DNA from 3 places in the Peptostreptococcus equinus genome. Region 3 is predicted to be linked to each of the others. Evidence: predicted binding sites of a transcription regulator. Region 3 holds the regulator's gene; each other region holds the start of a gene.
What was found. Region 3 encodes HrcA, which represses chaperone genes, less so after heat shock. Its sites were predicted from a motif close to TTAGCACTCNNNNNNNNNGAGTGCTAA; they were not measured.
Positions count from the first base shown of each region.

Region 1: htpG (molecular chaperone HtpG) is a predicted target of HrcA. The motif match lies at 1,421-1,447, and genes of this name have one in related genera.
Region 2: O0R46_RS08360 (co-chaperone GroES) is a predicted target of HrcA. The motif match lies at 9,148-9,174, and genes of this name have one in related genera.

Region 1 covers NZ_CP114052.1:1,522,512-1,533,038, forward strand. Annotated here, with positions in the region: gene htpG (molecular chaperone HtpG) at 1-1,366, opposite strand, end outside; gene O0R46_RS07540 (PIG-L family deacetylase) at 1,636-2,748, shown strand; gene eno (phosphopyruvate hydratase) at 2,836-4,122, opposite strand; gene gpmI (2,3-bisphosphoglycerate-independent phosphoglycerate mutase) at 4,285-5,814, opposite strand; gene tpiA (triose-phosphate isomerase) at 5,924-6,664, opposite strand; gene O0R46_RS07560 (phosphoglycerate kinase) at 6,682-7,881, opposite strand; gene gap (type I glyceraldehyde-3-phosphate dehydrogenase) at 8,162-9,169, opposite strand; gene O0R46_RS07570 (sugar-binding transcriptional regulator) at 9,230-10,261, opposite strand; gene rpoN (RNA polymerase factor sigma-54) at 10,443-10,527, opposite strand, start outside.
Region 2 covers NZ_CP114052.1:1,682,397-1,692,923, forward strand. Annotated here, with positions in the region: gene O0R46_RS08325 (hypothetical protein) at 1-173, opposite strand, end outside; gene O0R46_RS08330 (AlwI family type II restriction endonuclease) at 218-1,852, opposite strand; gene O0R46_RS08335 (DNA adenine methylase) at 2,077-3,111, shown strand; gene O0R46_RS08340 (DNA adenine methylase) at 3,116-4,207, opposite strand; gene guaA (glutamine-hydrolyzing GMP synthase) at 4,460-5,995, opposite strand; gene O0R46_RS08350 (SDR family NAD(P)-dependent oxidoreductase) at 6,237-7,016, opposite strand; gene groL (chaperonin GroEL) at 7,199-8,818, opposite strand; gene O0R46_RS08360 (co-chaperone GroES) at 8,832-9,113, opposite strand; gene cls (cardiolipin synthase) at 9,283-10,527, opposite strand, start outside.
Region 3 covers NZ_CP114052.1:1,229,244-1,239,770, reverse strand. Annotated here, with positions in the region: gene hemW (radical SAM family heme chaperone HemW) at 47-1,189, shown strand; gene nox (H2O-forming NADH oxidase) at 1,451-2,788, shown strand; gene O0R46_RS06175 (hypothetical protein) at 2,910-4,301, opposite strand; gene hrcA (heat-inducible transcriptional repressor HrcA) at 4,538-5,554, shown strand; gene grpE (nucleotide exchange factor GrpE) at 5,578-6,243, shown strand; gene dnaK (molecular chaperone DnaK) at 6,327-8,171, shown strand; gene dnaJ (molecular chaperone DnaJ) at 8,210-9,355, shown strand; gene prmA (50S ribosomal protein L11 methyltransferase) at 9,505-10,449, shown strand; gene O0R46_RS06145 (16S rRNA (uracil(1498)-N(3))-methyltransferase) at 10,453-10,527, shown strand, end outside.

The DNA of each region.
Region 1 (10,527 bases), 290 kb from region 3:
ATTGCTTTATATATTGTGCTTGCTGATTAATATCTGTTGTATAATAAACAGTATTTTCATAGTTATTTTCTTTTGCATCCTTTAGATACTCTGATAATGTAATATGTTTAGAGTCAATATCTTTATATAGTATTACTTCTTTAATTTTGTCATAGAATGATTCATCCTTCAAGCATCCATACTTTATAAACATATGGATATCATCCCAGAATCCCTCGAAGACTTCTCTTTCATTCTTAAACAATGATTTTAACTTATCTGCTACTTTCTTCACTATATGCTTAGAGATTTTACTTACATCTTTATCATTTTGAAGGAAAGATCTAGACACATTTAGTGGTAAATCAGGACAATCTATCACACCCTTTAATAATAATAAAAATTCTGGTATTACTTCTTTGATATTATCTGCAACAAATACCTGATTATTAAATAATTTTACCTGTCCTTCCACTAGTTCATATTCATTTTTTAATTTAGGGAAGTATAAGATTCCCTTCAAGTTAAATGGAAAATCCACATTTAAATGTATCCAAAATAGTGGATCTTCATAAGTCTTAAATACTTCTCTATAAAAATTCTTGTAATCTTCATCGCTACAATCTTTTGGAGATTTCATCCACAATGGCTGAGTATTGTTTATAGCTTTAACTTCTTCTATTTCATCTTTATCTGAATTATTATTTTCTTGACTAGTAACTTCAGAGTCTGATTCACTCATATCAATGCTATTATCCTGAACATTTTCTAAGAATATTTCTACTGGTAAGAAATAACAATATTTATTTAATATCTCTCTTAATTTATATTCATATAAAAATTCATCACTATCTTCCGCTATAGTCAAAGTTATTTTTGTACCATGCTCTATTCTATCACCTTGTGATAGTTCAAATTCCATACCATCTTCTGATTCCCATTTCACTGGCTCAGAACCTTCTTCAAATGATAGGGAGTCAATCTGAACTTTTTCTGCTACCATGAAAGCTGAATAAAATCCCAGACCAAAGTGACCTATTATATCATTTGATTCATCCATTTTATCCTTGTATTTATTTACAAAATCTTCTGCCCCAGAAAATGCTACTTGATTTATATATTTCTTTATTTCTTCAGCAGTCATACCTATACCATTATCCTCAAATGATATAGTTCTTTTATCTCTATCCACAGCTACTATTACCTTATATTTATCTTCAAGATTTGCCTGTCCCATAGAAGCCAATCTTTTATGCTTTGCTATTGCATCACAAGCATTACTTACCAATTCTCTTACAAAAATATCTTTATCTGAATAAAGCCATTTTTTAATTATTGGAAATATGTTTTCGGAATGTATTGATACTTTACCTTTTTCTAAACTCATATATTAAATCCTCCATAAAATATTATTTTATATAAATAATTTTAACACTTTTTATTATCACTGTCAATTGTTGAGTGCTAAGTTGCTAATATGCAATTTTTGTAGCTTTTAATTTTTATCTTTATTCCTTAATTTTTTATTGGGTTTCTTAAAAAAATCTTATGAAGTCTAAAGCTTTTATTAATTATAGGAATTATTATAACCTTTGTCGTTTTCTTATGGTATAATTTCTATTATACTCAAATACAATGATAATAAGGAAATATACTATGAAATTACCAAAGAAAATTTTCAATATTAAAATATTTACGATACTTGCTTTGACTATAGTTTCTTTACAACTAATATTGCTAAAAACTGGATATTTTAGCAATGATGCAGATAATAAAGAATATGCAGAAATACAACATCCACTAGAAGACAAAAAAACTATTAAAGATGGAGTTGTTGTAGATAACAAAAAAGATAAAAAAGATATCACCGAGAAGGTTTTTGAAAAAAACACAAAAAAACAAAAAAAAATTTCAAAGAAAAATAAAGACAATTACTATACAATTGGTGATATGGTTCAAGTTCCAAATAGGCTAAAACCTGTAAAAATACAGGCACCACCTAAAGGTATGGATATTGACAACATTGATCTTACTCCTGATTATATAAATAATAATGGACTTAATGAACCTTTCAAAGATTATGTAGTATTTTATCCTCAGCATCAAGATGATGAAGTTCTTTGGGCAGGTAGTGTGATCAGAGATGCTATTAACAGAAGAGGTGCTAGCCATGTATTTATTGCACTAGTGTCATCTGGTACTGGTCATAAGATGTTTAAAACTGAACAATTCAAAGGTATGAGCGACATAGAAAAAGCAGAATATAGAAATAGAGAATTTATTTCATCATGTCTTAGTCTAGGAATACCAAAAGAAAATATTATATTTATTTACAAAAAAAGAGATGATTGGAAGACAGATTTTAACTTAGAGAAAGAATTTGCTATTGAAATGGAAAACAAATATAAAAGTGTAACTCACTTCACTCATTCATACAAATATGATGATCATTTTATGCATAGAGCCAATGGTGAAACTTTATATAAATTATGGCAAAATGGACAAATAAAAGATCTTAGATTCTATCTAAAACCATTTTTAGTCAAGTATGTGGATGCCAGTACTAATACTTTAAATATATATTCAGCTTCTTCAAAAACTGATTATGATATGATAAGGCGTGCCTGTCAGGCTTATAAGTATACAAACGTTGAGAAAAGAAGGGCTGGAATAGGTTATAAGACGGATGGTCTAAGTTTTAACTCTTTAGTATATGATAAAAATGAAAAGTCCTATGTAATTATACAGTCTAATAAGACAAAAGGATAAAATAAATAATATTATTTATAAATATTATATATAAACAAAGAAGCGAAGGTAAAATACCTTCGCTTCTTTGTTTATAAATAATATTTATTATTTAGATAAGTTGTAGAATGACTTCAACTGATCATATTTTGAAGATTCTCCTACTATTTCTTCTATTCTTAATAACTGATTATACTTAGCTACTCTATCAGTTCTTGATGGAGCACCAGTCTTTATTTGTCCAGCATTTACCGCTACAGCTATATCAGCTATTGTAGTATCTTCAGTTTCACCTGATCTATGAGATATTACTGCAGTATATCCTGCTCTCTTAGCCATTTCTATAGCATCTAGAGTTTCAGTTAAAGTACCTATTTGGTTAACTTTAATCAATATTGAATTTGCTATACCTTCTTCAATGCCTCTTTCAAGTCTTTCAGTATTTGTAACAAATAAGTCATCTCCTACCAACTGTATTTTCTTACCTAATCTTTCAGTAAGTGACTTCCATCCATCCCAGTCTTCTTCATTAAGACCATCTTCTATAGTTATAATTGGAAACTCTGATACCCAGCCTTCAAATAAGTCTATCATTTCTTTTGAAGTAAGAGTCTTTCCTTCACCCTTTAATTCATACTTTCCGTCTTTATACATTTCAGATGCTGCAACATCCATTCCTAGCATTATGTCCTTACCTGGCTCTAGTCCAGCTCCCTTAATAGCTTCTACTATTAATTCTAGTGCTTCTCTATTTGAGTCAAGGTTTGGAGCAAAACCACCTTCGTCGCCTACACCACAAGCTAGTCCTTTTTCTGCTAAAACTTTCTTTAATGAATGAAATACTTCAGCACCCATTCTAAGACCTTCAGCAAAAGATTCAGCTCCAACTGGTAATATCATAAACTCCTGAACATCTACATTGTTGTCAGCATGTTCACCACCGTTTAATATATTCATCATTGGTACAGGTAGTTGCTTAGCGTTAACTCCACCTATATACTGGAATAATGGTAACCCTAGTTCGTCAGCTGCTGCTCTAGCTACTGCCAAAGAAACACCTAAGATAGCATTTGCACCTAACTTACCTTTATTAGGAGTTCCATCTAATTCTATCATTAGATTATCTATTCCTGGTTGATCAAAAGCATCTAAGCCTTCTACTTCTGGAGCTATTATATCATTTACATTATCTACAGCTTTCTGTACTCCCTTTCCAAGGTATCTGCCCTTGTCTCCGTCTCTAAGTTCAACAGCTTCAAAAGCACCTGTAGAAGCTCCTGATGGAACAATCGCTCTACCCATTGCTCCACTTTCTAGTGCTACTTCAACCTCAACTGTTGGATTACCTCTTGAATCTAAAACTTCTCTTGCATATACTAATTCTATAACTGACATATATATCTCCTCTCGTCATAAAAATTTATCGTCCCACTGGGATATTTTTTTATAATTTATAAATATTATAACACAAAGCCTTAAAAGTAAAATTAATTATTCTTTAAATTTGTGTAATTTATCTTATGTAAAATAACAAGTTTATTGTAATTAAAATTTATCTTATCCTACTATTAATGAGTGACCAGCCATTTCGACTGGTTTTTCCATCTTCATCATTGAAAGTACTGTAGGAGCTAAGTCACAAAGTCTTCCATTTTCTAATAGTTCTTTACCTACAAATTCTTCACCTACTACTAAGATTGGCACTGGATTTGTAGAATGAGATGTGACTGGTCTACCATTATCATAATCTATCATATACTCGGCATTACCATGATCAGCAGTAATTATACCACTTCCTCCTATAGATAAGATTTTTTCAAATAGTTTTCCTACACATTCATCTACAGTTCTAATAGCTTTTTCTGTTGCTTCTACATTTCCCGTATGACCTACCATATCAGGATTAGCAAAATTCACAGCAATAAAGTCATATTTATCTTCATCTATAGCCTTTAATAATTTTTCCAACAATTCATATGCTGACATTTCTGGCTGTAAATCATAAGTTGCAACCTTTGGAGATGGAATTAATAGTCTATCTTCATTTTTATATGGTTCTTCTTTACCACCATTAAAGAAAAATGTAACATGCGCATATTTTTCAGTTTCTGCTGCTCTTAACTGATTTTTACCATTATTAGAAAGGTATTCACCTAATGTATTTTCAATATCCTGTGGACCAAAGGCAACAGAAACTTCTTCAATAGTCACGTCATACGTAGTCATACAAACAAATACACTTTCCATATTTGTTCTTATAAATCCATCAAAATTCTTATCAACTATAGATCTTGTAATTTCCCTTGCTCTATCTGGTCTAAAATTAAAAAATATTACTGAATCATTTTCTTCTATTTTACCTATAGCTTCATCATTTTCAACCATAACTGTAGGTTCAATAAATTCATCATTTATACCCTTCTTGTAAGACTCTTCTACACAAGATAGAGCAGATTCAGCATGATTACCTTCTCCTTTTACAAGAGCATTGTATGCTTGTTCAACTCTATCCCATCTCTTATCTCTATCCATTGCATAGTATCTGCCACATACACTGGCAAATTTACCTACACCTATTCTATTCATATATGATTGCATATCTTTGACAAAGTCAATTGCACTTTGTGGATCTGTATCTCTTCCATCAGTAAATGCATGGACAAATACCTGTTCTACACTCTCTCTTTTTGCCATATCAAGTACGGCTTTTAAGTGATTTATATGTGAGTGAACTCCCCCATCTGACAACAATCCCATTATATGTAATTTATTATGTCTAGCATTTTTCATCGCATGCTTTAATTCTATATTTTCGAAGAACTCTCCATCTTCTATCGCTTTACTAATTCTAGTCAAATCTTGGTATATTATTCTACCGGCACCTATATTTGTATGACCAACTTCTGAATTTCCCATTTGTCCCTCTGGTAAACCAACATCCAATCCACTTGCAAATATATGCGTGTGTGGATATTTATCAGTCAATGCATCAAGATTAGGTGTGCCAGCACTAACTATAGCATTCCCTACTATATTATCTGTACAACCAAAACCATCCATTATAGTTAAAACTACTGGCTTTTTCATAATACACTTCCTTTTCATTTACTTTTTAAATTACTAAAAAACATTTTAATAATTTATTACACTTCATAATCAACTATTAAACATATCACTTAAAATATAATCTAGTGTATTAAAATTTTAATAATCCTAGGTAATCATCTGCCTTTAATGATGCTCCACCTACTAGAGCTCCATCTATATCTGACATTGACATTATCTCTGCTACGTTAGCTGGCTTCACTGATCCTCCATATTGGATTCTAACTTCTTGAGAAATATCACCAAACATATCTTTTACTACATTTCTTATATATGCTATTACTTCATTAGCTTGTTCAGAAGTTGCAGTCTTACCTGTTCCTATAGCCCAAATTGGTTCATATGCAATTACTACCTTAGCAATATTTTCCTTAGAAACACCTGACAATCCCTTTTCAATTTGAACTTTTACCTTTTCCATAGTTTTGTTTGCTTCTCTTTCTTCAAGAGTTTCACCACAGCAAAGTATTGGATTAATTCCTACTTCAATAGCCTTTAAAACTTTTTTGTTGCAAGTCTCATCAGTTTCACTATAGTATTCTCTTCTTTCAGAGTGTCCTATTATTACGTAGTCCATTCCTATTTCCACTAGATTTGCTGGTGCGACTTCACCAGTAAATGCACCTGATTCTTCATAATGCATATTCTGTGCACCAATTTTTATATTTGTTCCATTTGTAGCTTCTTTTAAATCTTTCAATAATGTGAAAGGAGCACATATTAATACTTCAACATCTCCTTCAGTTTTTCCTTTTATTGCTTCTATAAATTCAAGACCTTCTTTAATAGTCTTATTCATTTTCCAGTTACCTGCTATTATAGGTTTTCTCATAATTATCTCCTAATCTTTTATTTATTGTCTAACGCTGCTATACCAGGAAGTTCCTTACCTTCTAAAAATTCTAGTGATGCACCACCACCTGTTGATATATGGCTCATTTTTTCACCGAATCCCATTTGATTCACAGCTGCTGCTGAATCACCACCACCTATTATTGTAGTAGCTTCAGTATATGCCATGGCATCTGCAATTGCCTTTGTGCCTTTAGCAAAGTTTTCAAATTCAAACACACCCATAGGTCCATTCCATACTATAGTCTTTGATTCCTTTACAGCTTCTTTAAATAGTTCTATAGTCTTTGGCCCTATATCAAGACCCATTGAATCTGCTGGTACATCTCTATCTTCTGAAATATGAGGTGTAGCTTCTTCAGCAAACTTATCGGCATAAGTTACATCTATAGGTAGCAATAATTTAACTCCCTTTTCTTCTGCCTTTTTCATCATTTTCTTAGCATAGTCAATCTTATCTTCTTCTAATAAGGATGTTCCTATTTCATAACCCATAGCTTTTATAAATGTATAAGCCATTCCACCACCTATTATTAAAGTATCAACTTTTTCTAATAGATTGTTGATTACGCCTAACTTATCACTTACTTTAGCTCCACCAAGTATTGCAAGGAATGGTCTCTTTGGATCTTCAACTGCTGAACCTAAAAATTCTAGTTCTTTTTGAATTAAATATCCGCACACTCTTTCCTGCATAAACTGACCTGCTCCTACTGTTGAGCAATGTGCCCTATGAGCTGTACCAAATGCATCATTTACGAATATTTCTCCCAATAAAGCCAATTCTTTTGAGAAATTTTCTTCATTTTTAGTCTCTTCTATTCTATATCTAGTATTTTCTATTAATACTATATCTGAATTGCTCATTTTTTCTACTGCAGCTTTTGCATTTTCTCCAACCACATTATCATCGGCTGCAAATACTACTTCTTTACCTAGTAATTCACTTAATCTCTTAGCTACCGGTGCTAGTGATAGTTCAGGCTTTGCTTCTCCCTTTGGCTTACCAAGGTGTGAGCACAATATTACTTTTGCTTCATTTTCTACTAAATACTTAATTGTTGGAAGCGCTCCTATTAGTCTATTTTCATCTGTGATTTTGCCATCTTTTAGTGGAACGTTGAAATCGCATCTTACTAAACACTTCTTACCTTTTACATTAATGTCTTCAATAGATTTTTTATTAAGCATTGTCATACATTTTTCTCCTTTATAAAATATATATTAAATTTATTTTTGATATTTTTATTAAAAAGACTATATTCGTTAAATTTTTCTTATTGTAATATAATATAAAATATAAATTCAGTCTTTTTTAGCCATTATTCCATTAATATTATATCATATATATGATTATTTATTAAATAATATAGGATAAAATATAAATATAAAATCATTTATAAAAAAATCCGAGATACTAGTACCTCGGATCCTTGACCTTGGAGGTCTAAAATCTTTATTAAAAATTATCTATTGACTACTTAATCTTACTTCCTAGTAAAGCAAGTGTTCTTACTAACTGAGAAGTATAAGACATTTCGTTATCATACCATGCAACTACTTTAACTAACTGGTTTCCATTTACATCCATTACCTTAGTTAAGGTAGAATCAAATAATGAACCATAGCTCATACCAACTATATCACTTGATACTATTTCATCTTCAGTATAACCAAATGATTCATTAGTAGCTTTTTTCATTGCTGTATTTATTTCTTCAACACTTGTATTTTTTTCTAATACTGCAACTAATTCAGTTATTGATCCAGTAGATACTGGAACTCTCTGAGCTGCTCCATCTAATTTACCCTTTAATTCTGGAATTACAAGACCGATTGCCTTAGCTGCTCCTGTTGTATTTGGTATAATATTTTCAGCTGCTGCTCTAGCTCTTCTGAAATCACCCTTACGATGAGGACCATCTAATGTATTCTGATCATTTGTATACGCATGTATTGTTGTCATTATACCTTCAACTATACCAAATTCATCATTTAAAACTTTAGCCATTGGAGCTAAACAATTAGTAGTACAAGAAGCTCCTGACACGATTTTTTCACTACCATCAATTATGTCAGAGTTTACATTGTATACTACTGTCTTTAAATCACCTGTTGCTGGTGCAGAAATAAGAACTTTTTTTGCTCCTGCCTTAATATGAGCTTCTGCCTTTTCCTTAGCTGTAAATAAGCCAGTACATTCAAGAACTACATCTATAGCTAGTTCTTTCCATGGTAAATTTTCAGGATTCATTTCAGATATTATTAATATTTTCTTTCCATTTACTACGAAAGATCCATCTTCAACCCTTACTTCTCCATTAAATCTTCCCTGTGAAGTATCATATTTTAATAGGTGAGCTAACATTTGAGCATCTGTTAAATCATTAATTGCTACTATGTCAAATTCTTCAGGCTTTTCTGCCATTTTTCTTAATGCCAATCTACCTATTCTACCAAATCCATTAATTGCTACTTTAATCATACGATTACCTCCAAATTTTGTTTACTTTAGTTGTTACCAAGTATAATCACTATATTTTTATTAATTATTACCTATTCTTTCAAGAATTTCTCTTGCACTCACTTCATCTGTTATTAAAGAATAATTGTTGCTTACTTTATTAAATGAAATAAACGCATCTATTTTATCCTTACCTGAAAAAACTACTACTGCATCTTTTGTAGTCTTATAAATATCCAAGTCAATACCAACTGTATTTAACTTCATAACTACATTTCCATCAATATCAAAATAATATCCAAATGCTTCACTAACAGCACCCTTATCAATAAGTTTTTTGATATCTTCTTCTTTCATTCCTCTACGCCTTGCCATTACGTCAGCTCTTCCAAAACTTATAAATACTTTATCTGCTTTTTTCAAGTCTATTAAAGTATTTTTTATATCTGGTATCTCTATCAAAGCTTCTTTAGCTTTTCCTTCTAGCTGGTCCGGTATATATAAATACTCTACTTGTGAACCTAAATTCTTTGCCAATAAGGCAGCTATACTATTTGCTTGAATATCTAAATCTTTGCCAACACTACCTCTTGTAGGTAAAATTGTCACTTTAGAGTAAGATTTTTCCACATGTACTGATTTTGCAATCTGTCTCATTGTGGTTCCACCCGCTATAGCAATCTTATCATTTGGCTTTATCTTCTTTGATAGATAATCCGAAGCTGATTTTGCTACTCCCCTGACAATTTCGTCATCTTTTTCATTTATATTTTTTGATATAACCACATTTTTAATGCCCAAGATACGCTTTAATTGTTGTTCTAATTCTGTAATTCCAAGAATCTCACTCATTATTAAATCTAATTTTTCAAGGACATCTCTACCCTCTTCAGTTATTGTCATTCCAGAAACTGAAATATCTACTAAATTTTGGCTTTTTAAGAAATCTACCTCTGTTCTAGTAGCTCTCTCGCTTAAGTCCAATATACTGGATAGCATTCTTCTTCCTATAGGCTCGCTTACTGATATTTGTCTAAGAATTGCATATCTTTTTTCCATCAATTCAATAGCCTGAGGTATTATTTTTCTTTGTATTTCTATCAAATTATCCATTACTACCTCCTTGACATTGGTTATATATTGTCCCGTATGTTTATTATGTGTCCCACATACTTATTATATACACATTAAATAAAAAAATCAATCAAATCTTATTATTTTTTATATATATTTTTATATAAATTTTTATATAATAAAAAAAGTACAGATATTATTATACCTGTACTATACATAACTATAAAATTTTCTTTCGCTTTGAAGAACTCAAAAAACCCAATTCTTCTCTATATTTTGCTATCGTTCTTCTTGCTACATCATAA
Region 2 (10,527 bases), 450 kb from region 3:
CCTGAACCCTTGCCACCAAAAATCACATTAATATCCTGATATATATCCAACTTGTTGTTATAATCCAAATCTATTTCCATTTTTTCGCAATGATTCAATACGGATTTTATAAACACATTAGATGATGTTGCTAACTCATAAAATTTACCGAAACTATCAATTGCAAATTTCATTTCTGGTAATCTTTTTGCTTCTTCCGAATATTTTCCCCAATCTTTTACATGCCTGTAATGGTTTCTTCATCTCTGGTATATGGAATTATCTTTCTATATCTAAAATCTGATATTACATTTTTATCCAAATAAGTGCTAACAAACAAGCTATAATCAAATGGATTATTAAATCTAATCCTATAATCTCCTAAATGTCTTGAAACAGGCTCCATTTCCATTCTTCTTTGATTGTTTCCGTCTGCAAGAGTTGCTTCAAGTAATAGCGAATGTTTAGGATAAGAAGTGCATGCTTCATATTCATATATAATGTCTGCATAACCTCCTGCTGCATGTGTCTTAGGCAATAAATTAGCTTCTAATGATAACTTCATGAAGTCCAAAATATTCCCTTGTCTTTCACTTACTTTATACCATATAATTCCCAAAATATATTCAAAGATAGTTGGTACTGCAGCCTCATCTGTAACAAGTTCTTCAATCCTTTTATCATCACGTTTCTCAAAACAATTTAGTAACTCTATAAGCACAGAATCGTTAAATTTCTTATCAATCAAAGTGTTAAATCTTCTGTATCGTTCATCATTTACATAAGTTGCAGCTTGTTCCGGACTCTTAATTGTAATGCCTAAATCTTTACTTAAAGCTACATATACTTTGCTAATATCTAACTTGAATGCTTCTGATATAGTTTCAAGTGAGGCATCAGCTCTGAGATTATTATCTCTACTAAAAGTTTCTGTATACAGAACATCAATGATTTCTTTAAAATAATATTTTGGAATTGTATCCAACTTAATCATACGATCTTCAAAAATTAGAGTATCTGTAATATTAAAATATCTTCTATTTAAATCAAAATAATCAGATAAAGTCGCCATTGCTTTAAAAACATGTAAATATCTGAAAAATACTTCTTTTAGTTCCATCTCATTTTTACAGTTTATAAATGGGCATTGTTTGTGAATTGAAGACTTCCCATTTTTTCTTACAACACCAATATTGGTTGTTTTAAATAGTAAACTTCTCCACAACGTTCCAGGTTTTTGATTTATATTCTTTGCGGAATTTAATAGTGATTCATAATCGCTTTTCCCATCAAGAAATACCTTCTTTAAATTCTCATATAATTTATAGTAAGGCTTGTCATAGCTTCTGCTTTTACGATTCATTCCAACTAAACATATTAGATTTTCATCAACATCAGAGGCTATAAATTCTTCCCTAGCAAGTTTGTAGTTATCCATTTGCATAAGCCTCTTATAAATTATTTCTTCCGGCAAAATTTTGCCTTCTCTATATAACTTGATATCCGATATGATTTGCTTTGCAGTTTCATCATCTCTAATTAACGGAACGAAATAAGTAAACTCATCATAACTTAAAAACTCAAGTTCCGTCAGGCACTTTACAACCGCAATAAACGGTCTAACAATACTACCACTTACATCTATACTTGTTTTAAGAAGCTGTTTTAGATAGATAAAGCTGTCTCTATTAATATTAAACACATTATTGGTTTCAAAATCCCCACTACTTGTTATTTTAAGGAGTTCTCTTCCTGCATCCGTAATCAGTCTATCTTCTGTAATTAAACCAATATCAACCAACCCTGATGTTTTTTCTCTGGCATCTTTATCCTTCCTTTTCGCATTCCCTGTTAAGAAGGCTTTGTTTTTCATGAAATCATAATATTTTTCTTGTAATTCATTATTCCAGTTCCATTTAGATTTCTTTATGACTTCATTATAAAACTCATCAAGAAGCAATAATTGTGCCTCGATTTTTAAATTTAATTTTGCAGTTCTAAAACTTGTAGTTCCTATAACCCAAGGGAAATGATAGGTCGAATGCGAAAATATCAGATGAAGATATTATGAGAATTCTTAGTAAGAAGGGGAAAGTTATGATATTCGAATCGGACTACAAGAGTTTTTCAACTGGGAAATCAGATATAAAAGATAATAAAGAAAGGCTATTTTTATGTGAAGTATTTAGTGAAGATAAGAAGAAAATTAATATACCTTGTCCGTTTAATTATACAGGTGGAAAATTTAAGCTGTTGGAGCAGTTACAACCTTTATTTGATGAAAAGAAAGTATTTTTAGATTTATTTTCAGGAGGATGTAATGTTGGAATAAACTCAACTTCTTCAAAAGTTATTTTTAATGATTTGAATGAAAAACTGATAGATTTAATTAGGTATATTAAAGATACCAACACTAAGATATTGTTAGAGCAGATAGATAATATTATTGACAAATATGGTTTATCCAAGACGTCGTTATATGGATATTCTTACTATGATTGTGATAGTAGTATGGGATTAGCTAAATATAATAAAGAAAGATTTTTGAATTTAAGAGAAGATTTTAATTCTAAAACTATGGCAGGAGAAATAAATTATTCAATGTTGTATGTACTTATGGTTTATTCTTTCAATAATCAAATCCGTTTTAATCGAAAAGGGTTGTTTAATCTTCCTGTAGGGAAGAGGGATTTTAATTCTAAAATGAGAAGTAAACTTGTGTTATTTTCAGAAGAGCTGAAAAATAAAGATGTTCAGTTTATGAAAAAAGATTTTAGGAATATTGTGTTAGATGATCTTCCTAAAGAAACTTTTATTTATTGTGATCCGCCGTATTTAATTACAAATGCAACATATAATGAAAATGGAATGTGGAATGAAATAGAAGAAAAAGCTCTACTTGAATTTTTGGATGAATCTAATGAAAGAGGTTTTAGCTTTGCTTTGTCCAATGTTTTGGAAAGTAAAAATAAAAGAAATGATATTTTATATAATTGGATTGAAAGTAAGGGGTATTACTGCAATCATCTGAATAAAAGTTATTCAAATAGCAATTATCACAGAAAAAATAAGAATAGTATATCTGAAGAAGTTTTAATTACTAATTATCCGGTTGATTGGAGGAATAAGTAAATGGCTAATAAAAGTATTCCTTATCAAAGTTTTTGTTGTCGGACATATTGTTATATGAGAGTAAGATATACTTTGTATCAGCCCTTTCAATAAGTTCCTCGAATGCTTTTGTAGCCGTAATCATGCAGTAATCACTTTTAAGTGAAGTCCTATCCATCTTTCTTGCAACCCCGTAAACTTCAGGTTTTTCCCATCTTGCCACATTTTCAAGTAAATGATATGCATCGCAATACTGCCTTGAGTTATATGGAGGATCTAAGTACAACAAATCCCCCTTAATACTTTTAATAAGTTTATTTGCATCTATGTTATAACAAATATTATTAGAATTTATATTTTTTTCAGGTAACAAAACATTCAATACTAATTTTTTCTCAAAATCAACATTTTTTCTATATGCATCGTAATGTCCAACCGTATTTGCAATCTTATCCATTGCATATAGAAGTGATGTAATTAAAATCGCATATTCCTTAAAATTTATTTCTTTGTTTTTATACTTTGCTTCTATATCTTCTCTTATATATCCTATCTTGCTACAATCATCAGCAGAAAAGAATGTATTTGCAAAATTTTCTCGCATATAATTATTTTCTTTTGTTTTAATTTGATTATAGTCGTATATAAGCTCAATTATCTTTTTGCTTGAATATTTTTTATATCCAAACCATGCATAATTGGAAATATAATTACTATACAGTAAATCATTTGTGATAAGCATTTTATCCTTAAAAGTATTCGCAACTGCACCGGTTCCACTAAATATATCAATAACAATATTTACACCTTTGCAATTTTCATCAACAGTCTTTCTTATAAAATCGGAAAGAGAATATTTGTTTCCTAAATATCGTCTATTATTTATAAATGACTGCTTTAATCCTAATTTATATATTAAAGAATCTATATCATTCTTATCTTCTAAAGAATCTGTATACAAAATTTTCTTTATAGCTTCAACTGTATTTTCATCCCAAAAGTATCTTCCTGTATCACTTCTCGGAATTAAAATATTTTCTTTATCTATTAATTTATATAAATATGACTTAGAAATGTCTAATTCTTTTATTATATCAGCAACATTAATACTTGCCATCTTTATTCCTCCTTGCCACATTTTAATCTATTTAGTAGACATTATAGCATATAATTCCTTATTTTTATATATTTTAGAGAAAAAAACAGATGCTATTAGCATCATAAATTTATTAACATTTTGTATTAACATGTATTCACCCTCTTCCTCAATAAGTACTTTTAGATGATTGAGTACATTGAAAAAAGCCCTAGCTGTGTTAACAGCTAAGGCTTTTTGAACAGTGCGAAAATCGCTAAAATTACTTATATCTTACTCCCATTCGATAGTTCCAGGAGGCTTACTTGTTATGTCATACACAACTCTATTAACTCCCTGACACTCATTGATTATTCTATTACTTATTCTTTCCAATACTTCATAAGGTATCTTGTACCAGTCTGAAGTCATTCCATCACTTGATGCTACTGCTCTTAGTCCTACTAGGTGGGCATAAGTTCTTTCGTCACCCATTACTCCAACTGTCATTACATCTGGAAGTGTTGCAAATGCCTGCCAAATTTCTTTGTATAGGCCAGCTTTTCTAAGTTCGTCCATGTATACAGCATCAGCTTCTCTTAGGATGTCGCATTTTTCCTTTGTTACTTCACCTATTACTCTGATTCCAAGACCTGGGCCTGGGAATGGATGTCTAAAGATCAAGTTTTCTTCTATTCCTAATTCAAGACCTATTTTTCTAACTTCGTCCTTGAATAATTCTCTTAATGGTTCTATTATTTCCTGGAAATCTACATCTTCAGGTAATCCACCAACATTGTGATGAGATTTGATTGTTGCAGAGTCTCCGTTACCACTTTCAACTACATCTGGGTAAATTGTTCCCTGTACCAAGAATTCCATCTTACCAAGCTTCTGAGATTCAGCTTCAAACACCCTGATGAATTCTTCACCGATTATTTTTCTCTTAGCTTCTGGTTCTGTAACTCCCTTTAATTTTCCTAGGAATCTGTCTTCTGCATTGACTCTAATTAGGTTCATGCCGAATTTTCCTCTGAATATTCTTTCTACGTCGTCCCCTTCGTTCTTTCTAAGTAGACCATGGTCCACGAATACGCAAGTAAGGTTGTCACCTATTGCTCTGTGCATTAGGGCTGCTGCAACTGAAGAATCTACTCCACCACTTAGGGCACATAGGGCTTTCTTGTCTCCAACCTTTGCCTTTATTTCTGCTACCTTGTCTTCTATAAATGAACTAGTTGTCCAATCTCCACTTACCTGACAAATCTTGTACAAGAAGTTTGTAAGTATTTTGTCCCCTTCTAGTGAATGTTCTACTTCTGGGTGGAACTGAACTCCGTATAATTTCTTTTCTACATTGTGCATTGCTGCTACTGGACAGTTTCCTGTTGTTGCAGTTACTTCAAATCCATCTGGTGCCTTAGATATATAATCTGTATGGCTCATCCATACTTGATTTGTGCTTAGGCCTTCAAATATTGGAGAATTTCCATATTCTATCTTTGTTTTTCCGTATTCTCTTGTCATATTATCACCCTTTTGAACTGTTGCTCCAAGTAGGTGAGCCATCAACTGGTCTCCATAGCAAATTCCAAGAATAGGTACTCTCATTTCGAATATTTCCTTAGATATCTTTGGAGAGTCCTCTAAATAGGCGCTGTTTGGTCCTCCAGTAAATATTATTCCCTTAGGATTTTTTTCCTTTATCTTTTCTATTGGTGTAGTATATGGTAATATTTCACAATATACATTATTTTCTCTGACTCTTCTAGCTATTAGCTGGTTATACTGACCGCCAAAATCTATTACAAGAACTATCTCATGCTTCATATTATTCTCCCTTCACATATTTAAAATTTCTACTTTATACATACGAATTATTATATCATATTTTCTTTGCAATTATCTACACAAAATGTAAAAGACCGCTTAATTTATGTCTTCTCTCATAATTAAGTGGTCTTTTACATTTACTATTTTATTTTTAACTAATTTAATTTAATTTGGCTACTATTATTATTTCCCCAAATACCTTTTTTAAACAAGTAAAAGTAAATTTTTAAACTTTTTATTATATTATTGTTATACCACCATCTACGTATATTATCTGTCCAGTTACATAGCTTGATGCGTCTGATGCCAAGAATAATAAAGGTCCATTTAATTCACCTTTTTTACCTGGTCTACCTGCTGGATTAATTGCATTATAGTGATTTAAAAATTCTTCTGACTTGAATAAAGTTCCAGAAGTCATTTCTGATTCAAATAATCCTGGCCCTACTGCATTACAAGTAATTCCATACTGGCTGTGGCTGGCTGCTATTCCCTTTGTAAGACCTACAACAGCTGATTTTGAAGCATTATATGCATGTCTTATAAATATAGAACTCTTGTCTGCTATTTTTGCATTTACTGATGCCGTATTTATTATTTTGCCATAATTTTGTTCTTTCATTATTGGTAGTGCATATTTACAAGCAAGATAGATTCCTTTTACATTAGTGGCCATCATCTTTTCCCAGTCACTTTCTGACATATCATCGACTCCACCTCTAAGGGCAATACCTGCATTATTAAATAATATGTCCACTCTATCAAACTCTTTTATAATTTCTTCAAAAGCACTTTTCACATCTTCTTCTACACTTACATCACATCTAATTGTGATTACTTTTCTTCCATATTTTTCTTCTATTTCCGTTGCTACATCAGCTAGTTTTTCCTCTCTTCTAGCAAGTAGAGCTAAATCCGCTCCATTTTCTGCAAATGCTCTCGCTGCATCTGCACCCAAGCCACTTGATGCTCCTGCTATTACTGCTATCTTCCCCTCTAAATTAAACAAATTTTTCATCGCCGTTCTCCTTTATCAATATAAATTCTCATATTTTATTAATACCACAAATTATAATATTTCTAACAAATTTTATTTTTAATTAATTATTAGCAAAAATAAGACTAGTCAAGGCAATCATTAACCTTAACTAGTCTATACTTTGTTTAACTAAGTTTATTTATTCGCAATATATTATGATATTACATCATTGGAGGCATTCCGCCACCCATTCCCGGCAACTCTGTAGTATCCATATCTGCTATTGCAGCCTCTGTTGTTAAAAATACTCCTGCTATTGATGCTGCATTTTGTAGCGCTGTTCTACTTACTTTTGTAGGATCTACTATACCTGCATCTATCATATCTACATATTTTTCATTTAGTGCATCGAATCCTGTTTGAAAATCTGAACTTATTACATTTTGAATTATTACAGATCCTTCTAATCCGGCGTTATGAGCTATTTGTCTTAGTGGTTCTTCAAGAGCTCTTCTTATTATCTGTGCTCCTAATTTCTCTTCACCATCTAAAGTATCTACCAAGGCATCTACTGCTGGTATTGCACTTACAAATGCTGTACCACCACCTGCTACTATACCTTCTTGTACGGCTGCCTTTGTAGCATTTAGCGCATCTTCTATTCTAAGTTTTCTTTCTTTCATTTCAACTTCTGTAGCAGCTCCTACCTTTACTACTGCTACTCCACCTGATAGTTTAGCCAGTCTTTCTGATAGTTTCTCTTTGTCAAATTCTGAAGTTGTTTCCATTATTTGACGCTTGATTTGGTTTACTCTTCCTTCTATATCTGCTTTATTACCTGCTCCACCTATAATTGTAGTAGATTCTTTATTGATTTTTACAGTCTGTGCTCTACCCAACATAGATAATTCTACTTCTTTTAATTCAAAACCTAATTCAGTAGATACAAATCTACCACCAGTTAAGAATGCCAAGTCCTGTAACATTTCTTTTCTTCTGTCTCCAAAAGCTGGTGCCTTTACAGCTACTACATCAAATGTTCCTCTCAATTTATTTACTACTAGAGTCGATAGGGCTTCACCTTCTAAATCTTCAGATATTATAAGTAGTTTTCCACCTGTCTTTACTAGTTCTTCTAATAATGGTAATATGTCTTGTATATTGCTTATTTTCTTGTCTGTAATTAATATATATGGATTCTCTAATACAGCTTCCATTTTTTCAACATCACTTACCATATAAGCTGATACAAATCCTCTATCAAACTGCATACCTTCTACAGCATCTAATTCTGTGGCCATTGATTTTGACTCTTCTATAGTGATTACTCCATCTTTACCTACTATATTCATAGCTTCTGCTATTAATCTACCTACTTCTTCATCACCTGCTGATATTGCACCAACCTGAGCTATTTTTTCTTCAGTATTTATTTCCTTTGAGTTTTTCTTTATTTCTTCTATTGTAATATCTACAGCTTTTTGTATACCCCTTCTAAGTATTATTGGATTTGCTCCTGCTGTTACGTTTTTTAGACCTTCTCTAATTATTGCCTGTGCAAGTACTGTAGCTGTAGTAGTACCGTCACCTGCTACATCATTAGTCTTTGTAGCAACTTCTTTTACTAGCTGAGCTCCCATGTTTTCATACTTGTCCTCTAATTCTATTTCTTTTGCTATTGTTACACCATCATTTGTAATAAGTGGTGCTCCAAATTTTTTATCTAAAATTACATTTCTTCCCTTTGGTCCTAATGTAACCTTTACTGTATCTGCAAGTTTATTTACTCCATTTTCTAAAGCACTTCTCGCATCTTTTGAAAATTTAATTTCTTTTGCCATTTGTTTTACCTCCTTATACTAATACACCTACAATGTCTTCTTGTTTGATTACTATATATTCTTCGTTTTCTATCTTTACATCTGTGCCTGCATATTTATTGTATATTACCTTATCACCTATCTCAACTTCCATATCTATAGTATTGCCGTTTACTATACCTGAACCAACTGCTACTACTTCAGCAAACTGAGGAACTTCTTTTGCTGCACCTGTTAATATTATTCCACTTGAAGTTTTTTCCTCTGCTTCAACTTTTTTCAATACAATTCTATCACCTAATGGCTTTATTTTCATTTTAATTCCTCCTTTATATCTGTTCATTTTCTAATTAGCACTCTAGCTTATTGTTTGCTAACAGTATATTATTATTAGCTTAACAAAAGCTTAACTACATTTTAAATTTTTTCACTACTTACTTTATAATTTCTCACATCTTCACACAATTATACCTTTTCTTTATATTTTATAAAAGCGGTGAAAAAAGCCTTGAAATAGATTCTGTTAAACGAACTAATACATGCCTAGTTCTAAAATTTTCCATAATCAACTCTTCTGAATCATCTTGGTCCTCATAGAATTGATCAGTCAAATCATCAATTACTTCTTTGTCAAATATAAATGTATTTACCTCGAAATTAAGCATAAAACTTCTAAGATCCATATTTGACGAGCCTACAGATGCCAGTTCATCATCTACTATAACAACCTTTGAATGTATGAATCCTTTTTTATAAAGGTATACTCTACCACCTGCTCTCAATATATCTTCAAAGTATGAATAAGAAGCTATATTTACTATATAGTGGTCTATGACTTTTGGAAAAATTATTCTTACATCGACACCACTTAACGAGGCTGTCTCAATTGCCTTTAAAAGACTTTCATCTGGTATAAAATACGGAGTCTGTATATAAACTCTCTTCTTTGCCATTGAAATAGCTGAAAAAAATGCATAGTGTATTTCTTCCCACTTGCTATCTGGTCCTGAACCCACCACTTGCAGAGCAACATTTCCCTTGGTTTCAGAAATTCTAGGTGTATATTTCATATCTGATTTTATCTCACCAGTTGTCAAATACCAGTCTATTAAAAATATCATCTGTAGCATATGTGTTGCTACACCTTCAATTCTCATATGTGTATCTCGCCAGTATCCAAACTTTTTATTTTCTCCTAGATATTCATCACCTATATTTATTCCACCTGTATAACCCACTACGCCATCGATTACCACAATTTTTCTATGATTTCTATAATTCATCTGTCCACCTAAAGTTGGAAGCTTGGTTGGTAAAAAGGCAGCTACATGAACACCAGCTTCTTTTAATTCACTTAGGTATTTTCTATAAATTTTAAATCTCCAACAAGCAAAATCATCGTATAATACTCTTACTTCTACACCTTCTTTTGCTTTTTTGATTAGCATATTTTTAATCTTTTGACCTATATTAGAATCCTTGATTATAAAATATTCAAGATGTATATGCTCTCTAGCTTTTTCCATATCTCTTAGTAAATAGTAGAATTTTTCCCTTCCGTTTTTATACATTTGTACACTATTATTAGTAGTATAAGGAAACTTACCCATATTTAACAATAGTTTTATTACCCTTTGTCTTTCTGGTGTAAATCTATCTCCTAAGAGTTTTCCATCTATAAGCCTAGCTCTTTGTCTCATAACTATATTCTTTGAAACTTCCAAGTTTAG
Region 3 (10,527 bases):
TAAAATTAAAATATATTAAATTATACTAATAAGCAAGGAGAAAAAAATGAAAGATAGAGGTTTATATATACATATACCTTTTTGTGCGAAAAAATGCCATTATTGTGATTTTACATCATATGTTGGAATGGAAAGTGAAATAGATTCATATTTAGAAGCATTAAAAAGAGAGATAGATTTATATTTAGTTGAAAAGAAGCTTGTGAGTTCAATATTTATAGGTGGAGGAACACCAAGTATATTATCAGTGAAACAAATAGAAAAACTTTTAAAAATAATAAACAAAAAGTTTATATTTGATATAAATACGGAATTTACGATAGAATGCAATCCAGGAACTCTTACAATAGAAAAATTGAGAGTCATGAAAGAAATGGGCATAAATAGATTAAGTATAGGTTTACAGTCGACACACGACAAACATTTAGAATTTATGGGAAGAATACATAATCTAAAAGAATTTGAGGAGTCATTCAAAAATGCTAGACAAGTCGGATTCGATAATATAAATGTTGATTTAATATTTGCTTTTGAGGGGCAAACTTTTGATGAGTGGAAAGAAACAGTTAATTATATAATCAATCTAAATCCTGAGCATATATCAGCATACTCTTTAATAATAGAAGAGGGGACAAGATTTTTCTATTTATATGAACAAGGTCAGTTGAAAGAGATTGATGAAGAATTGTATGTAAAAATGTATAGGTATGTTATAGATACTTTTGAAAAAAATGGATATGAGCAATATGAGATATCAAACTATGCAAAAAAAGATAGAAGGTGTAAACATAATATTTTATATTGGGAATGTGAAGAATATTATGGATTCGGACTAGGTGCATCAGGATATATAGAGGGAATCAGATATACCAATACTAAAAATATGACTCAATATATGAAAAAAATAGAAAAAAATAATAAGCCTATTGATTATGAAGAAAAATTGTCCAATATAGATATTTATAATGAAAGAATGATGCTGGGACTTAGAATGATTGAGGGAATAGATATGCTTCAATTAATGTCTTTACTTGATGATGAAAACAAAAAAATAATTGAAAGTAAGATAAGAAAATATATAGAGCAAGGGCACATTAAAAAGTATATAATTAATGGAGATGAGTATATTCACTTTTGCCAACAAGGTATAGAAATATCAAATACTATACTTGTAGACTTGATGATATAACTATTAAATTTAGAGATTAATTGTCCAGTATTGTCACCAAATAATGAGAGAATGGAATCAACATGTGAAATGATTGATAAATATAAGGTAGTTTAAAACTAGCGAATTATTAATACTGCAAAAAATAATGAAAATTATTATTTTTTATGTTATAGAAAAGGATTTCTGGGTAAATTAATAGTGGAAGATTAAGATATAGAAATTAGATAATCTTTATATTAATAAAAAAATAATTAACAAACAAAAAAATGGAGGATTAAAATGAGCAAAATCGTAGTAGTCGGAGCAAACCATGCAGGAACTGCAGCAATCAGAACAATTTTAACTAATTACCCAGAAAATGAAGTAGTTGTATATGATAAAAACAACAACATTTCATTTTTAGGTTGTGGTATGGCACTTTGGATAGGTAATCAAATTTCTAAGCCAAATGGATTATTCTATGCTGATAAGGCATCTTTAGAAGAAATGGGTGCAAAAATTAATATGGAAGCTGAAGTTTACAAGGTAGACTATGATAACAAAAAGGTTTTTGTAAGATTTAAAGATGGAAGAGAAGTTGAAGATACATATGATAAATTGATATTAGCAGCTGGATCTGTTCCTATTATTCCAAACATACCTGGTAAGGATTTAGAAAATGTACAGCAGGTTAAATTATATCAGAACGCAGCTGAAGTAATTGAAAAATTAAATGACCCTGAAATAAAGAATATAACAGTTGTAGGTGCTGGATATATTGGTGTTGAATTGGCAGAAGCTTTCCAAAGACATGGTAAGAATGTAACTATGGTCGATATAGCTGATACTTGTTTACCAGCATACTACGATAAGCCATTCACAGATTTAATGAAAGAAAATCTTTCAAAGAATGGTATTAACCTTGAATTTGGACAGGCAGTTCAGGAAATAAAGGGTACAGATGGAAAGGTATCTTCAGTAGTAACTGATAAGAAAGAAATACCAGCTGATATGGTAATACTTTCAATAGGATTTAGACCAAATAATGCTTTAGGTGAAATGAAATTAGAACAATTCAGAAATGGATCTTTCTTAGTAAACAAAAAGCAAGAAACTAGCGTAAAAGATGTTTATGCAATTGGTGACTGCGCTACAGTATACGATAATGCTATAGATAATACAAACTATATAGCGCTTGCAACAAATGCCGTAAGAAGTGGTATTGTTGCTGCTCATAACGCAGGTGGTGGTTCATTAGAATCAATAGGTGTTCAGGGATCTAATGGTATAAGCATATATGACTTAAAGATGGTATCTACTGGTATTACAGTAGGTAAGGCTGAAAAATTAGGAATAGATGTAAATTATACTGATTATGAAGATACTCAAAAGCCAGGATTTATTGAGACTACTAACCCAGATGTTAAAATAAGAATAGTATATGACAGAAAAACTAGAGTAATATTAGGAGCACAGATGGCTTCAGAATATGATATGTCAATGGGTATACATATGTTCTCACTAGCAATACAGGAAAAGGTAACAATAGATAGATTAGCTTTATTAGACATCTTCTTCTTACCACATTTCAATCAGCCATATAACTATATAACAATGGCAGCGTTAAGTGCTAAATAATAATTTTAGATAACCTAAGGTGCTACATTATATATTAATATATAATGTAGCACCTTTATATTTAAATTATTTAATTAATTTTTAAGATTACTAGATATTGATAAATCTAAAACTATAGTAATTATTTTTTAGTGTTATTAATTGATTTTGACAATTGAATTTTCCAAATTTTATTGAGCATTTCTTTGTACTCATTTAGTTCTATATAACCATCTGTATATATATTATTGTAATTTTCCTTAATATTATAAGAGCAGATTGCTTTTTGTAAAGTATTTAGAGCTTCTTTTACAGGAAGGGCATAATCCTTGTCAAATATATTTTCTTTTGAATTTGCGTAAAGTGGACCAGCGCCAATTCCTAATCCCATTACCCAATTTAGATTACTATTATTTGAAAAAAGTTCCATGCTTAAAAGAGACAGTTCATTTTCTTTGCCATGTTTTAAACCATTATTTGCAACGGCATAAATATTCTTTGATTTTAGATAAGAAATCAATTCTTCATTATTTTTTTGTGAACTATTAATATATATACAACTATTAATGAATGCATTGATTCTATTTATATTTTCTAGGAGATTAGATGGCATATTATCAACATATAAACCATAGCAGAATATTATCGATTTATATCCAAGTAATTCAATAATTTCTTCCACGGAAATACATTTATCAAAAGACCAGTTTATCAAATTAGAATTTTTAATTTTATCTTTTAAATATTTGGCATAAAATTTTGACACAGCATTATTTGCTCTTGGACTTGCATTTATAATCAAAGTTTTTTCTTGAATGCATATAGGATCATTATCAAAAGTATTAGCTAAGAAATTACGGCTTATACTTAAATATTCTTTTATATTATTATAATCATTTAAAAAGAAATTATTGTAGATGAAATTAATATAATTCATTTCATCTAATTCTGAGTTTTTATTAACCACAAAATGTTTGTTTACTTGATTTTTAATATTTAAAAATTCAATCTTATAATCCTTAATATAATAATTTTTACACATAGCTTTTACTTGCTCTTTGGCAATTTGCATTTCTTTATCTTTTACTTGGCCATAAAATATTATATCTAATGAAAAAGAGTGTTCGTATCTTTTCTCGTGTCTAATATCATCTCCAACAATATCCATAAACGTACCTAAATATCCAACACATCTGTCTATCAGCCTTTTAATAGGAAAAGAGAAAGTACCAAATTTTAACTCGCTTACAATGGTAACTTTATCGTATTTGGTCAAATTTGAAGCATAGCTATTTGCTTTGTCATTTAATATACATTTACCTGGAGTTCTAAACCAGCAAGATACGCATCCAGTACATGGTAAAATATTTTCGGCATATATTATGGTTTTATTATTTAGATTTGCATTATTGTAATGCTTTGTAGCTTCTATATTTGCATCAAAATCATATTTAGAATCATAAAGAATAGATTCTTTCAATAAGTCGCAATATAGGTGTTTTTTACATTCGTTTTCTAATATTAGTAGCTCCATAAAACCTCGTTTCTGCAATTTATAATAATTTAAAATGAAAGTATTGTTTTAATTATATAATAATTAACATATTAATTATATCAAATAATATAAATTTTAACGAAAAAAATATATATTTAATAAAATTATATAAAAAGTGTTGACACTAAAATTAAAACGTGATATAAATGTATTAAGAAGTTTTTAGCACTCCTAATAAGTGAGTGATAATAATTAAAGATTAAAGAGGTGAGGCTATGGATTTAACTGAAAGACAATTAAATATTTTAAAAGCCATAGTAAAAGACTATGTCGAGACCGCTGAAGCAGTTGGTTCTAGGACTATTTCAAAAAAATATAATCTAGGTGTTTCAGCTGCGACAATAAGAAATGAAATGTCGGACTTAGAAGACATGGGTTATTTAATTCAACCTCATACATCAGCAGGAAGAATACCTACACAAAAAGGTTATATCTTATATGTAGATTCTTTAATGAGTGGAAAGGAATTAGAAGATTATGAAAAAGAAATATTGAATAAATGTATTTCAAATAATTTTCAAAATGTTGACCAGTTAATTGATGAATTATCAAAGATTCTATCGATGTTGACAAATTATACGACAATAGCTGTTTATGATTCACACAGAGATAGCAGAACCATTAAATACATACAGTTGGTTAACTTATCAGATGATAAAATATTATTAATTGTTGTGGCAGACGATGGAGAAATCAAAAGTCAAGAGTTTACTACAAATGTTGATTTACCACAGGCAAAATTAAATGTAATCTCTACTAGTTTGTCAAATAAATTAGCAGGCAAGAGAATAAAAGATCTGGATGATGAAATGATTTCATTTATAAAATATGAAATAGGAGAGTATTCGGACATAGTAGATGATTTAGTTGATATGTTAAATAATGTATCAGCAGTGGATGATTTTAAAATGGCCATGAATGGTACTACAAATATATTCAACTATCCAGAATTTAACGATATGGTTAAAGCAAAGTCATTTTTGAGTATGCTTGAGGAAAAAGATCAAATTACAAAAATAATTGATGCTAAGGGTATACAAAAAGATAATTTAAATATAGTAATAGGAGATTCAGAGGATGACTTAGGAAGAAACTTAAGTATAATTACAGCAACTTATAACGTAGAAAATAATCTCCAAGGAAAGATAAGTTTTATAGGTCCAACGAGAATGGATTATTCAAAAGTATATTCTATTTTAAATTATATGAGTATATTGCTAGATGGCAATTGATAATAAAAAGTGAGGTGTATGCATTGGCTAATGAAAAAGAAGAGTTAAAAGACAAATTAAATGAAAAAACAGGAGCTGATCAAAGTTCAATAATAGAAGATGAAGAAAAAGTGGATAATGTAGATAATTATGAATCTGAATCAAAAAAAGAAATTGACATTGATTTAGAAGCTGAATCTGATAAGAATAAAGAGGAAGTTCAAGAAAATTCTACAGATGAAGAAGAAAATCAGTCAGAACCAGCGTTCAAAATTAAACAATTAGAAAACAAAATTGCAGAACAGGAAGATTCAATAAAAAGAATAAATGCCGAATATGCAAATTATAGAAGAAGGACAGCAGAGGAAAAATCCTCAATTGGTATTTTTGCCAATGAAAAGATAATGAATGAATTAATTCCAGTAATTGATAATATGCAAAGAGCTTTAGATGCTTGTGATGATAAAGAAAGCCAACTATATAAAGGCATAGAATTAGTATATAAACAGCTAGTAGATTCATTAAAAAAAGCTGGATTAGAAGAAATACCTAGCGAAATTGGAACAGAATTCGATCCAAACATGCATATGGCTGTAATGCAAGAAGCTAGTGAAGAATTTGAAGCAGGCAAAATATTACTGTCACTTCAAAAAGGGTATAAATTAGGAAGTAAGGTGCTAAGAGCCAGCATGGTAAAGGTATCTTGTTAGTAAGCAATTATAGTAAAACTATAATTAGATATAAAATTATAATAATATTAGAGAACATAAGAGTTTATGGAGGTTAAAAGATTATGGGAAAAGTAATAGGAATAGATTTAGGTACAACAAATTCATGTGTAGCAGTACTAGAAGGTGGAGAAGCAACAATAATACCAAATAATGAAGGTATGAGAACTACCCCTTCAGTAGTAGCTTTCACTAAAGATGGAGAAAGGATAGTTGGTGAACCAGCAAAGAGACAGGCAGTAACAAATGCAGATAGAACAATAACATCAATCAAGACTCATATGGGTACTGATTATAAAGTGGATATAGATGGAAAATCATACTCACCACAGGAAATTTCAGCAATAATTTTACAGAAATTAAAATCAGATGCTGAAGCATACCTAGGTGAAAGTGTAAGTGAAGCAGTAATCACTGTTCCAGCATACTTTACAGATGCACAGAGACAAGCAACTAAGGATGCTGGTAAGATAGCAGGACTAGATGTAAAGAGAATAATAAATGAGCCAACAGCTGCATCATTAGCATATGGTATGGATAAGTTGGAAGATGAAAAGAAAATATTAGTATTCGACTTAGGTGGAGGTACTTTTGACGTATCTATACTTGAGATTGGGGATGGTACTTTTGAAGTACTTGCGACAGCTGGTAATAATAAGCTAGGTGGAGATGATTTTGATCAGATAGTAGTAGATTACCTAGCAGAAGAATTTAAGAAGGCTGAAGGAGTAGATCTTAGAAATGATAAGATGTCTTTACAGAGATTAAAAGAAGCAGCTGAAAAGGCTAAGAAGGAACTTTCTTCTACAATGAGTACAAATATTAATTTACCATTTATCACAGCGACTGCTGAAGGTCCAAAGCATTTAAATATGGATTTAACAAGAGCTAAATTTAATGAATTGACTGCTGAATTAGTTAAAAAGACTATGGAGCCAACTAAGCAGGCTATACAGGATGCTGGAATATCAGTAAGTGAAATAGATGATGTTTTATTGGTAGGTGGTTCAACAAGAATACCTGCAGTACAGGATGCAGTAAAGAACTTTATTAGCAAGGATCCACATAAGGGTATAAATCCAGATGAATGTGTTGCAGCTGGTGCTTCAGTGCAGGCAGGTGTATTAACAGGTGAGGTTAATGATATACTACTACTTGATGTTACTCCATTGTCACTAGGTATTGAAACATTAGGTAATGTATTTACAAAAATAATTGAAAGAAATACTACTATACCTACAAAGAAATCTCAAGTATTCTCAACAGCAGCAGATAATCAAACAGCAGTTGATATACATGTGTTACAGGGTGAAAGAGCTATGTCTTATGATAATACAACTCTAGGTAGATTCCAGCTTACAAATATACCACCAGCAAAGAGAGGTGTACCTCAGATCGAAGTTACTTTTGATATAGATGCTAATGGTATTGTAAACGTAACGGCTAAGGATTTAGGAACAGGTAAAGAACAGAAAATAACAATAACTTCAAACACTAATATGTCAGAAGAAGAAATAGACAAGAAAATCAAAGAAGCAGAAGCAAATGCAGAAGCTGATAAGAAGAAAAAGGAAAAGATTGAAGCAGTAAATCATGCTGAATCATTAGCATATCAGACAGAACAGACTCTAGCAGAGGCAGGAGATAAGATCAATGCTAACGATAAGAGTGATATAGAAGCATCTATAGCAAAGGTTAGAGAGGTAAAAGATAACCAAGATGCAAGTGTAGAAGAAATAAATGCAGCTGTAGAAGAATTAATGAATAAATTCCAAAAGATTTCTCAGGAATTATATTCACAGGCCCAAGCTCAAGGACAGCCAGAAGCTGACCAAGCTGATCAGTCTCAGAGTCCAAAAGATGACAATGTAGTTGATGCTGACTTTACAGAAGTTGATGACGATAAATAAATCATCGACAATAAAAATAAGTAAAGGAAGGTGTAGTTTTGGCGAATAAAGACTATTATGCTACTCTGGGTATTTCTAGAGATGCAGATGATAAAGAAATTAAAAAAGCATACAGGAAAATGGCTATGAAATATCATCCGGACAAAAATCCGGATGATAAAGAAGCCGAAGAAAAATTTAAAGAAGTGAATGAAGCTTATGAAATTTTATCTGATGCTGAAAAGAAAAATATATACGACCAATATGGTTCAGATGCAGTAAATGGCCAAGGAGGTTTTGGCGGAGCTGGCGGTTTTGGAGCCGGTGGATTTGAAGATATATTTGATATATTTGGTTCTGCATTTGGCGGAGGCTTTGGTGGATTCGGTGGCGGTAGTGCCAGAAGAAGAGGACCAATGCGTGGTGATGATATAAGACAGAGTATAACAATTGACTTTAAAGATGCTGCATTCGGTAAAAAACTTTCTATTAAGATTAATAGAAATGAAGAGTGTAGTAAGTGTCATGGATCAGGTGCAAAGCCAGGTACATCTAAAAAAACATGTTCAACATGTGGAGGAACAGGTACAGTAAGAGATGTAAAGCAAACACCATTTGGTAATATTGCTTCTACAAGAACTTGTCCAACATGTGGAGGAACAGGAGAAATAATAGAAGAGCCATGTGATAAGTGTCATGGTAAAGGCTATACAAGAAAGACTAAGACGATAGATGTTGATATACCAGCAGGTATAGATGATGGACAGATTATTAGATTAGCTGGACAAGGTGAATATGGTGAATTAGGTGGTCCAAGAGGAGACTTGCTGATCATAGTCAATGTTAGAAATGACGATATATTTGAAAGACAGGGATTTGATGTATATGTAGAAATGCCAATATCTTTTGTACAGGCAGCTCTAGGTGATGATGTACTAGTTCCAACAATAGATGGTAATGTAAAATATTCAATACCAGAAGGAACACAAACAGGAACAGTATTTAGATTAAAAGGTAAGGGTATACAGAGATTAAACTCTACTAGTAGGGGCGATCAATATGTGAAGGTAAATGTAGAGGTTCCTACTAAATTATCAGATAAGCAAAAAGATTTATTGAAAGAATTTGCTAAAGAATCTGGTGGAGAAGTATCAGGCAATAAAAAGAAGTTCTCACAAAAGATAGAAGAATTTTTCACAAAATGAAAACAATCTCTGACATTATCAAGTCAGTGAGCATTATAAGAAAAAAGACAAAATATAGGTAATTCCTATATTTTGTTTTTTTTTTTACTTCATTTACATTGATTATTAATAAATGATATAATAAGTAGATAAGTTAATAGGAGGTTATTATGAGTAGTTCATGGATTGAAATAAAGATAAATACGACAACAGAAGCTGTAGAAGCTATTACAAATATACTTTTTGAAAATGGTGCTCAAGGAGCTATGATTGAGGATCCAAAAGACTTTAAATTCCAAAAGACCCATGATTATGACTGGGATTATGTGGATGAAGATATGCTAAAACATGAGGATGACTCAGTTTATATAAAGACTTATATATCAGAAGAAAGAGATATCTTATCTTTTATAGAAAATATCAAGCTTAGAATTAATGAGCTTACAAGTTTTGGTCTTGATATAGGTAAGGGTAGTATTGAAACTGATAAAGTTAAAGAAGATGATTGGGCTCATAATTGGATGAAATACTATAAACCTACTAAAATAGGAAAAAATATTGTTATAAAGCCTGAATGGGAAGATTATGAGGCTGATGAAAATGATATAATATTAGAAATGAATCCAGGAATGGCTTTTGGGACAGGAAATCATGAAACAACAAGTATGTGTATATCTAATTTGGAAAAATATGTTAAAAAAGATTTTACTGTATATGATATAGGTTGCGGTAGTGGAATATTGGGAATAACTGCTGCAAAATTAGGCGTAAAACAAGTATTTGCAATAGATATAGATGCTATGGCGGTAAAAGTGGCAAAAGAAAATATTGAGAAAAACAATGTTGGTGATATAGTTACTGCAATAGTTGGAAATTTGGCTGATGAAATTGATAAAAACAAAAAAGCTGATATAATTGTAGCAAATATTATAGCCGATATAATAGTATTCCTAGCAAAAGATGTTAAAACATATTTAAAAAATGATGGTATTTTTATATCATCTGGAATAATTCATGCTAAGATAGATGAAGTGGTTCAATCGTTAGAAAAAGCAGGGTTTGAAATATTAGAAGTAGAAAAAAAGGGAGAATGGGCTTGTGTTATAGCCAAATAAATTATGGATAGATTTTTTGTCAAAGAAGAAAATATTGATATAGAAAATAAAAAAATGTTTATTGAAGGTGAAGATGTA